Regions from separate parts of the Pseudomonas sp. GD03903 genome, predicted to be linked through region 1. Evidence: predicted binding sites of a transcription regulator. Region 1 holds the regulator's gene; each other region holds the start of a gene.
What was found. The regulator sigma-54, encoded in region 1, starts transcription at its own class of promoters, with help from an activator protein. The targets are predictions, from matches to a motif close to ANTGGCATNNANNTTGCTNT.

Region 1 (3,262 bases):
TGCGATCCTCGAGACCCGCGCCGACCTCGACCGCGCCGGCCGCCAGGAAGCCCTGGAAGGCCTGCTTGAGGAGTTCCATATCCACCACATCCGCGACAACCTCGGCATGAGTCTGTCCGGCGGTGAGCGCCGCCGCGTGGAAATCGCCCGCGCACTGGCCAGTTCGCCGAAATTCATCCTGCTGGACGAACCCTTCGCCGGCGTCGACCCGATCTCCGTGGGCGACATCAAGCAGATCATCCATCACCTCAAGGCCAAGGGCATCGGCGTACTGATCACCGACCACAACGTCCGCGAGACCCTGGACATCTGCGAAACGGCATACATCGTCAACGACGGTCAGCTGATCGCCGAAGGCAGCGCCGAGAGCATCCTCGCCAACGATCTGGTGAAGGAAGTCTACCTGGGCCACGAGTTCCGCCTCTAAAGCCCTTCGCCGCGACCAACCGGGGCGCCGCAGCCCCCATATTCTCCCTGCGCGTGGTGCGGCTCGACGGCCGTTCCGCGCCGTATCCGGCTGCCCGGACCAGCCCGGCGCAACCGGGTTGTAACGAAAGGTCGACAGGCCCTAGGCAAAGCGTCCAAACTCAGGCATATAATTTGCTTCCTCGCGGCACCCCGGTGTCCGTAGTCGTGGATATGGCGCGCTTTGCGCCAGCGAACAAGGTGCCTAGTTCCAGCCATGAAACCATCGCTAGTCCTCAAGATGGGCCAGCAGCTGACGATGACTCCGCAGCTGCAACAGGCCATCCGACTGCTCCAGCTCTCCACGCTGGACCTCCAACAGGAAATCCAGGAAGCCCTGGAGTCCAACCCGATGCTGGAGCGCCAGGAAGAAGGCGAGGACTACGATAACAGCGACCCCATGGCGGACGGTGCCGAGTCGGGAGCCAACGGCGCCAGCAGCAACTCTCAGGACAATTTCCAGGAAAGCACCACGCCCAACGTCGACAGCCTCGACGAAGACCAGTGGGCCGAGCGCATCCCCAATGAACTGCCGGTCGACACCGCCTGGGAAGACATCTACCAGACCAGCGCCAGCAGCCTGCCCAGCAACGATGACGACGAGTGGGACTTCACCTCTCGCACCTCCGCCGGCGAGAGCCTGCAGAGCCACCTACTGTGGCAGCTCAACCTGGCCCCCATGTCCGATACCGACCGCCTGATCGCCCTGAGCATCATCGACGGCATCAACGACGACGGTTACCTCGAAGAATCCCTAGATGACATCCTCGCCTCCATCGACCCCGAACTGGGTCTGGAGATGGATGAAGTGGAAGTCGTACTGCGCCGTGTGCAGCAGCTCGAACCCGCCGGTGTCGGCGCGCGCAACCTGCGCGAATGCCTGCTGCTGCAACTGCGCCAGATGCCCACCAAGACCTACCTGCTCAGCGAAGCCATCCGCCTGGTCAGTGACCACCTGGACCTGCTCGGCAGCCGCGATTACAGCCAACTGATGCGCCGCATGAAGCTCAAGGAAGACGAGCTGCGCGAAACCATCGAGCTGATCCAGTCGCTGCACCCGCGCCCGGGCTCGCAGATCGAATCCGGCGAAGCGGAGTACGTGGTCCCGGATGTCATCGTGCGCAAACACAATGACCGCTGGCTGGTCGAACTGAACCAGGAAGCGGTCCCCCGCCTGCGCGTCAACTCGCAGTACGCAGGCCTGGTGCGCCGCGCCGACTCCAGCGCCGACAACACCTTCATGCGCAACCAGCTGCAGGAAGCACGCTGGTTCATCAAGAGCCTGCAGAGCCGCAACGAGACGCTGATGAAGGTCTCGACGCAGATCGTCGAGCACCAGCGCGGCTTCCTCGAATACGGCGAGGAAGCGATGAAACCACTGGTCCTGCACGACATCGCGGAAGCCGTGGGCATGCACGAATCGACCATCTCTCGCGTCACCACGCAGAAATTCATGCACACGCCGCGCGGCATCTTCGAGCTGAAATATTTCTTCTCAAGTCACGTCAGCACCTCCGAAGGCGGCGAATGCTCGTCCACCGCGATCCGCGCCATCATCAAGAAACTGGTCGCGGCGGAAAGTCCGAAAAAGCCATTGAGTGACAGCAAGATCGCTGGTTTACTGGAGGCACAGGGCATTCAAGTGGCACGTCGTACCGTCGCCAAGTACCGGGAGTCCCTAGGGATCTCTCCCTCGAGCGAGCGCAAGCGGCTGGTGTGACGTTGATCCACGCCAAGGTGTTCCGGCGGCAGGCCTCATAACCTGCCACTTACACACGGGCAACAAGGAGAAAGCGGTATGCAAGTCAACATCAGTGGACATCAACTGGATGTGACCGACGCCCTGCGCGACTATGTCGGCGAGAAACTTGGCCGACTGGAGCGCCACTTCGACAAGATCACCAATGTTCAGGTCATCATGGAGGTCGAGAAGCTGAAGCAGAAAATTGAAGCCACCCTCCACATCGCCGGTGGCGAAGTGGTGGCCTGCGCCGAACATGAAGACATGTACGCGGCCATCGACCTGCTCACCGACAAGCTCGACCGCCAACTGATCAAGCACAAGGAAAAATACCTCGAACGCCAGCAAGGTGTTGGTGTTCGTTAACCCCTCTCTATGATCCGACTTGAGCAAATCCTGACCCCCGGCCGTTCCCTCGTGAACGTGCCGGGCGGCAGCAAGAAACGTGTCCTCGAACAAATCGCCAACCTGGTGGCTCGCGAGCTGCCGGGTTTCGATTCCCAAGACATCTTCGACAGCCTGGTGGCCCGGGAACGCCTGGGCTCCACCGGCTTCGGCAATGGCATCGCCATTCCGCATTGCCGCCTCCCCGGCTGCCAGTCGCCCATCAGTGCCATCCTGCACCTTGACCACCCGGTAGATTTTGACGCCCTCGACGGCGCGCCGGTTGACCTGGTGTTCGTGCTGCTGGTGCCTGAAGCAGCCACCGAGGAGCACCTGGAACTGCTTCGGCAGATCGCTTCCATGCTCGACCGCTCCGACGTCCGCGACCGCCTGCGTCACGCCGCCAACGGCGAGGACCTGTACCGGATCGTCGTGGATTTCCAGAACAACGGGCACTGAGCATGCGCCTGATCATCATCAGTGGGAGATCCGGCTCGGGCAAGAGCACCGCGCTCAACGTGCTCGAGGACAACGGCTTCTACTGCATCGACAACCTGCCGGCCAGCCTCCTGCCGGACCTGGCCCAGCGCGCGCTGCTGCATACCGAGCTGCTGCACCCCCAGGTCGCCGTCTCCATCGATGCGCGCAACCTGCCCAGCCAGTTGCAACGCT
Region 2 (3,262 bases), 110 kb from region 1:
GGGTTGACGTTGACCTGGTTGATGCCCTCCAGGTTGATTTCCACAGGGTCTTCGGCCGTGGAGATGTTGATGTCCGGTGTGTTGAGGATGTTCAGGCCGGTATAGAGGGATACGGTCTTGCCCGAGCCGGTGGGGCCGGTCACAAGGATCATGCCTTGCGGCTGCTTTAGCGCGTCCAGGTAAAGTTGTTTCTGCGCTTCCTCGTAACCCAGCGCATCGATGCCCATCTGCGCGCTGGCGGAGTCGAGAATCCGCATCACGATCTTTTCGCCCCACAAGGTGGGCAGCGTGTTGACGCGAAAATCGATGGACTTGCTCTTCGACACGCGCATCTTGATGCGCCCGTCCTGCGGCTTGCGCCGTTCGGAGATGTCCAGGCCGGCCATGACCTTCAGGCGCGCGGAAATTCGGCTGGCCAACTGGATCGGCGGTTTGGCCGTCTCATGTAGCATGCCGTCGGTTCGGAAGCGTACCCGGTAGATTTTTTCGTAGGGCTCGAAGTGCAGGTCGGAAGAGCCGCCCTTGATGGCGTCCAACAGCATCTTGTTGACGAAGCGAACCACCGGGGCGTCGTCGGCATCGCCGCCGATCGCCTCCTCCTTCTGTTCGCCACCGCCTTGCTCGATGTCCAGGCCATCAAGGTCGACATCGCCCAGGTCATCCAGGCCACCAGTCACGCTTTCGAAGAGTTTATCGATGGCGTCTCCGAGCTTATCGTCCTCGACGAGAATGGCTTCCGTGGTCAGGCCGGTGCTGAACTGCACGTCGGTGATGGCCTGGTGATTGGTCGGGTCCGATAGTCCCACGAAAAGCTTGTTGCCCCGCCGCCAGAGCGGTATGACGCGGTGCTGGCGGACCAGCTTCTCGCTGATCAGCTCCTTGGGGATGCTGTCCTTATCGATGGCACTGAGGTCGCAGAAGGCCACGCCGAACTGGTCGGCGGCCAGCTCCGTCAGCGGCTTGCTCTTGACCAGCTTGTTCTGCACGAGGTAGGTGACCAGCGACAGTTTGTTGCGCTGCGCCTGCGTTTGTGCCTGTTGGGCGCTTTTCTCATCAAGCAGCTCGGCAATCACCAGTTGGCGAGCGAGCCCGGACAGTACGACTTGATCGTTCATTGCAAGTGGCCACACGAGGAGTTGTGTGCCTTATATCGTAGATGCTCTTGGGTGCCAAATGTGGAAGTGGCTTCTGCCAAAAAATGTCACTTCCTGCGTAATTTCGTTTTTGTTTGTATGTGATTTCTGTTCTGACGCTCGATTTTTGGCGGTTTGAGTGTTTGGCATGGAAGCTGCTTTCCGGAAGACAGGTCCTACGACCTCGTCTAAAAACCTGGAGAGAAATATGAAAGCTCAAAAAGGCTTTACTCTGATCGAATTGATGATCGTTGTTGCGATCATCGGCATTCTGGCCGCCATCGCTCTGCCGGCCTATCAGGACTACACCATTCGTGCTCGCGTGAGCGAGGGCCTGGTTCTGGCTTCTGCTGCCAAGACCACCGTAGCGGAAAACGCTGCAAACGGCAGTTCTCCGCTGAGTGCTGGGTGGACCGCTCCCTCCCAGACCAAAAACGTTTCCAGCGTTTCTGTCAGCGGTACTAACGGTGAAATTACCGTCAACTACATGGCTGCTGCGGGCAGTGTGGTGCTGAAACTGACCCCGTCTTCGGGTGGCTCGGCGTTGAGCGCAGGCACCGTCCCGACTAACGCCATTACTTGGAAGTGCTCCACTACTTCTGATACCAAATACGTACCTGCCGAGTGCCGTTGATAGCTGTTATTGACGCAACTACGTAAATGGTAATGAAAGGCCCTCTTAGGAGGGCCTTTCCGTCTCTGGTAAGGGTTAGCAGCAAATGCAGAAATACTGGTGGTGGGGTGTCCCCTGTCTTGCCCTGCTTGGGGTAGCGCTTCTATATTGGCCAATCAACTCGCTTGGATATGTTTGGGACGACACAACACTATTTCTGGATAGCCCGCTGTTGCGCAACCCGGAAAATATCTGGGTCTCTCTAAGTACACAACTACTTCCCGGGACAACGTATTTTCGCCCTGTAGTTTTGCTGACATTTATTTTGGAGTTCAAGATATTCGGTGTTCGTCCGGATGTCTCACATGGTATTAATTACGGGATTTTTCTCGTCAACTGTGTTTTAGTTTTCTTGCTTGCGTGGCGAGTGGGGCGAGCACGGGGTGCGCGAGCTCGGATGCTCAGGGCAACTCTTGCTGGCTTGCTTTACGGTTGTAATCCGGTGTTGCTTGAATCGGCAGCCTGGGTGTCAGGGCGATTTGATTTATTGGTTACCGCATTCGTCCTGCTGGGACTGTTGAGTCTTTCTTGCTTTCATGGGGTTGTGCGAAATATTATTGTTTCAGCGGTATTTCTCCTTGCAGTTTGCTCCAAGGAAATGGCAATCACCTTCCCTGTCTTGGTTGTTATTTGGCTCTGGTTGGAACAGACGCCCGATAAAAGGGGGTGGGCGCGATTTAACGCTCTCTGGGTGAGTGAGAATCGTAGCGTTCTTTTCTGCCTTGCGGCCGCCTTCTGTTCTTACTTGGCAATGCGGCTCTGGATTTTTGATGGGCTATATAACAGTGATAGTTCATTGGGCGGGGACATCGTTGCACGTTCCGCGTTTGTTGGCCAAACAATCTGGTTTTATGTTCACATGGCCATCTGGCCATTTTCTGATCTGAGTCCGATCCATCCATTTGATCCGAATCTCATGACAACGACCCAGCGTGCCATGGGGGTGTCGATTTTGCTGATATTCATCGGCACGCTGGCACTAATGGCTCTTAGAGGTGGTCGGGTCGCTTTGATTTTACTGTGCGGCCTGATTTCCCTCGCGCCCGTTCTCAATATTGCTCCATTGCTGATTAGCGGAAATATTGGTCAGGAGCGATTTCTTACATTGCCTGTTGCATTCCTGGCACTGGCTTTAACTCAACTGAATATTGTTTCGAAAAAATTATCAGATGCGATGCAGAGAGCTTTGCCTTGGCTCGTGAGTGCTCTTGTCTGTATTTGGGTTGCACTCGGTGCTTTGAATGTCCACTTGAATGCTCCGTTATGGGGGAGCGAAGAGTCTCTATGGGCTTGGGCGTACGAGAAGGTTCCAGAGTCAGATTATGTGCGATTCAACTACGTTGCTTCTTTGCTTTTCTATCAGAGAGAGGAGCAGGCTGAGCGAATGCTCGAGGAGTTTGAGAAGGGCGCTAGTGGTTTGTCTAATCGATTGAAGGCTTTGAAGGGGCAGATGCTT
Region 3 (3,262 bases), on a different contig from region 1:
ACACCACCGGCCCGATGACCCGCGACGAGCTGAAAGACCTGGCTTGCCTGGGCTTCTCCGCCGACCTGGTAATGCAGTCCTTCTGCCACACCGCCGCTTATCCGAAGCCGATCGACGTCAAGACCCACCACACCCTGCCGGACTTCATCATGACCCGCGGCGGTGTCTCCCTGCGTCCGGGCGACGGCATCATCCACAGCTGGCTGAACCGCATGCTGCTGCCTGACACCGTCGGCACCGGCGGCGACTCGCACACCCGCTTCCCGATCGGCATCAGCTTCCCGGCCGGTTCCGGCCTGGTGGCCTTCGCCGCTGCCACCGGCGTCATGCCGCTGGACATGCCGGAATCGGTTCTGGTGCGTTTCAAGGGCAAGCTGCAACCGGGCATCACCCTGCGTGACCTGGTCCATGCAATCCCCTACTACGCGATCCAGGCTGGCCTGCTGACCGTCGAGAAGAAAGGCAAGAAGAACATCTTCTCCGGCCGCATCCTCGAGATCGAAGGTCTGAACGACCTGACCGTCGAGCAAGCCTTCGAGCTGTCCGACGCCTCCGCCGAGCGTTCGGCTGCCGGTTGCACCATCAAGCTGCCGGAAGAGGCCATCGCCGAGTACCTGAAGTCCAACATCACCCTGCTGCGCTGGATGATCGGCGAAGGCTACGGCGACGCCCGTACCCTGGAGCGTCGCGCGCAAGCGATGGAAGCCTGGCTGGCCAACCCGCAACTGCTGGAAGCCGACAAGGACGCCGAGTACGCCGCGGTCATCGAGATCGACCTGGCCGACGTCAAGGAGCCGGTACTCTGCGCTCCGAACGACCCGGACGACGCTCGCCTGCTGTCCAGCGTACAAGGCCGCAAGATCGATGAAGTCTTCATCGGTTCCTGCATGACCAACATCGGTCACTTCCGCGCTGCCGGCAAACTGCTGGACAAGGTCAAGGGTGGCATTCCGACCCGTCTGTGGCTGGCTCCGCCGACCAAGATGGACGCCCACCAGCTGACCGAGGAAGGCTACTACGGCATCTACGGCAAGGCTGGCGCGCGCATGGAAATGCCAGGCTGCTCGCTGTGCATGGGTAACCAGGCTCGCGTACAGACCGGTTCGACCGTGGTCTCCACTTCGACCCGTAACTTCCCGAACCGTCTGGGCGACGCCACCGACGTGTTCCTGGCATCCGCCGAGCTGGCCGCCGTTTCCTCGATCATCGGCAAGCTGCCGACCGTCGAGGAGTACATGGCCTATGCGAAGGACATCGACAGCATGTCTGCCGATATCTACCGCTACCTGAGCTTCGACCAGATCGCCGAGTTCCGCGAAGCTGCAGCCAACGCGAAGATCCCGGCCGTCCAGGTCTGAGACTCCTAGCGTGATGAAAGCCCCGCCCAGTGCGGGGCTTTTCTTTTGCGCAGGCCCGAAATAGAAGCTTCCAGCCCCACCCTAACAATGGGCCTAATACTTATTGAACGGTTGCGCCCTCGCCTCCCGGGTCTAAGGTGGACTTCAGGCTCCTGCCGATATCCATGCCCAGGTGCCCTTGTGGAACCCTCCAGAGGTGCGCTCCCTTCCTCTGCGCCCCGCCCTCCATGGCGGGGCTTCTTTTTTCCTGTCGCCCTGGCACAACCCTTGCTCCGCTCCTGATACCTGCGATCCAACGGCGGATCGCACCCGACAATGGCGTCGCGGCTACTTTCCTTCGATGGCAGGTGGCGCGGCGCTTTTTTGTATTGAGAGGGTGTTCAGAGGTGGAGATGATCGACAGCACCAGCGCAGCTCCGGATAGCCTGGCCTGGGTTGCCGGGTCCGATGCCCCGGAGAAGACCGCGCTCAACCTGGGCTTCATGGCCCTCACCGACTCCGCGTCGCTGGTGGTGGCCGCCACCCAGGGCTTCGGGCAGCCCTACGGCCTGACCCTCAACCTGCAGCGCCAAAGCTCCTGGGCCGGGCTACGCGAGCGCCTGCTCAGCGGTGAACTGGACGCGGCCCAGGGTCTGTACGGGCTGATCTACGACGTGCAACTGGGCCTGGGCGGCGCCCCGGCGACCGACATGGCCGTGCTCATGGGCCTGTGCCAGAACGGCCAGTCGATCAACCTTTCCGCTCCGCTGATGCGCGACGGCGTGACCTCTGCCGAAGCACTGCAAAGCCATGTGCGCCAGAACGGTGCACAGCTGACGCTGGCCCATACCTTCCCCACCGGCACCCACGCCATGTGGCTGTTCTATTGGCTCGCCGCGCACGGTATCCACCCCCTGCAGGACGTCCGCAGCCTGGTGGTGCCGCCAGCGCAGATGGTCGAGCACCTCAGGGCCGGGCGCATCGACGGTTTCTGCGCTGGCGGCCCCTGGGGCGCGCTGGCGGTGGACCAAGGCATGGGCTTCACCCTCGCCACCAGCCAGCAGATCTGGCCGGACCACCCGGAAAAAGTGCTCGCCACTACTCGCGCGTTCGTCGAGCAATACCCCAACACCGCTCGCGCGCTGGTCATGAGCCTCCTCGATGCCAGCCGCTTCATCGAAGCCAGCACAGACAATCTGCGCAGTGCAGCGCAACTGATCAGCAACGAGGACTATGTCGACGCCCCGCTGGCCAGCATCGAGCCGCGCCTGCTCGGCCGCTATCAGGACGGCCTCGGCCACGCCTGGCAGGACGCGCACCCGCTGCGCTTCTTCAATGACGGCCAGGCCACCTATCCCTGGCTCTCCGACGGCATCTGGTTCATGACCCAGTTCCGCCGCTGGGGCCTGTTGCGCGAAGACCTCGACTACCTCGCTATCGCCCGCCAGGTCCAGCAGCTGGATCTCTACCGCGAAGCCGCCGGCGCGGTGGGTGTCAGCGTGCCGCAGGTCGAGATGCGCGCCTCGACCTTGATCGACGGCCGCCTCTGGGACGGTAGCGACCCAGCCAGTTATGCCCGCAGCTTCGAGCTGAATGCCCTGGCGGAGCGAGGTTGAGCATGCTGCGCGTCCTGCTGATCAACGACACCCCGAAGAAGGTCGGCCGTCTCAAGGCGGCCCTGGTGGAATGTGGCTTCGAGGTCATCGACGAGTCCGGCCTCACGGTCGACCTGGCGCAACGGGTGGAGGCCCTGCACCCCGATGTGATCCTCATCGACACCGAATCCCCCGGCCGCGACGTGCTGGAGCAAGTGGTGCTGGTCAGCCGCGACCAGCCGCGTCCGATCGTCATGTTCACCGACGAGCACGACCCGCAGGTGATGCGCCAGGCCATCCGCTCCGGAGTCAGCGCCTACATAGTCGAGG

Region 2: the regulator sigma-54 is predicted to act here: its motif matches at 1,276-1,295, upstream of N5C91_RS18175 (pilin).
Region 3: the regulator sigma-54 is predicted to act here: its motif matches at 1,613-1,632, upstream of N5C91_RS13510 (CmpA/NrtA family ABC transporter substrate-binding protein).

The regions. Positions count from the first base shown of each region.
Region 1 covers NZ_JAOCBT010000010.1:95,277-98,538, forward strand. Annotated here, with positions in the region: gene lptB (LPS export ABC transporter ATP-binding protein) at 1-427, shown strand, start outside; gene N5C91_RS17695 (RNA polymerase factor sigma-54) at 683-2,185, shown strand; gene raiA (ribosome-associated translation inhibitor RaiA) at 2,264-2,572, shown strand; gene ptsN (PTS IIA-like nitrogen regulatory protein PtsN) at 2,582-3,049, shown strand; gene rapZ (RNase adapter RapZ) at 3,052-3,262, shown strand, end outside.
Region 2 covers NZ_JAOCBT010000010.1:208,063-211,324, reverse strand. Annotated here, with positions in the region: gene pilB (type IV-A pilus assembly ATPase PilB) at 1-1,115, opposite strand, end outside; gene N5C91_RS18175 (pilin) at 1,342-1,767, shown strand; gene N5C91_RS18170 (hypothetical protein) at 1,853-3,262, shown strand, end outside.
Region 3 covers NZ_JAOCBT010000007.1:155,866-159,127, reverse strand. Annotated here, with positions in the region: gene acnB (bifunctional aconitate hydratase 2/2-methylisocitrate dehydratase) at 1-1,358, shown strand, start outside; gene N5C91_RS13510 (CmpA/NrtA family ABC transporter substrate-binding protein) at 1,751-2,953, shown strand; gene N5C91_RS13505 (ANTAR domain-containing protein) at 2,956-3,262, shown strand, end outside.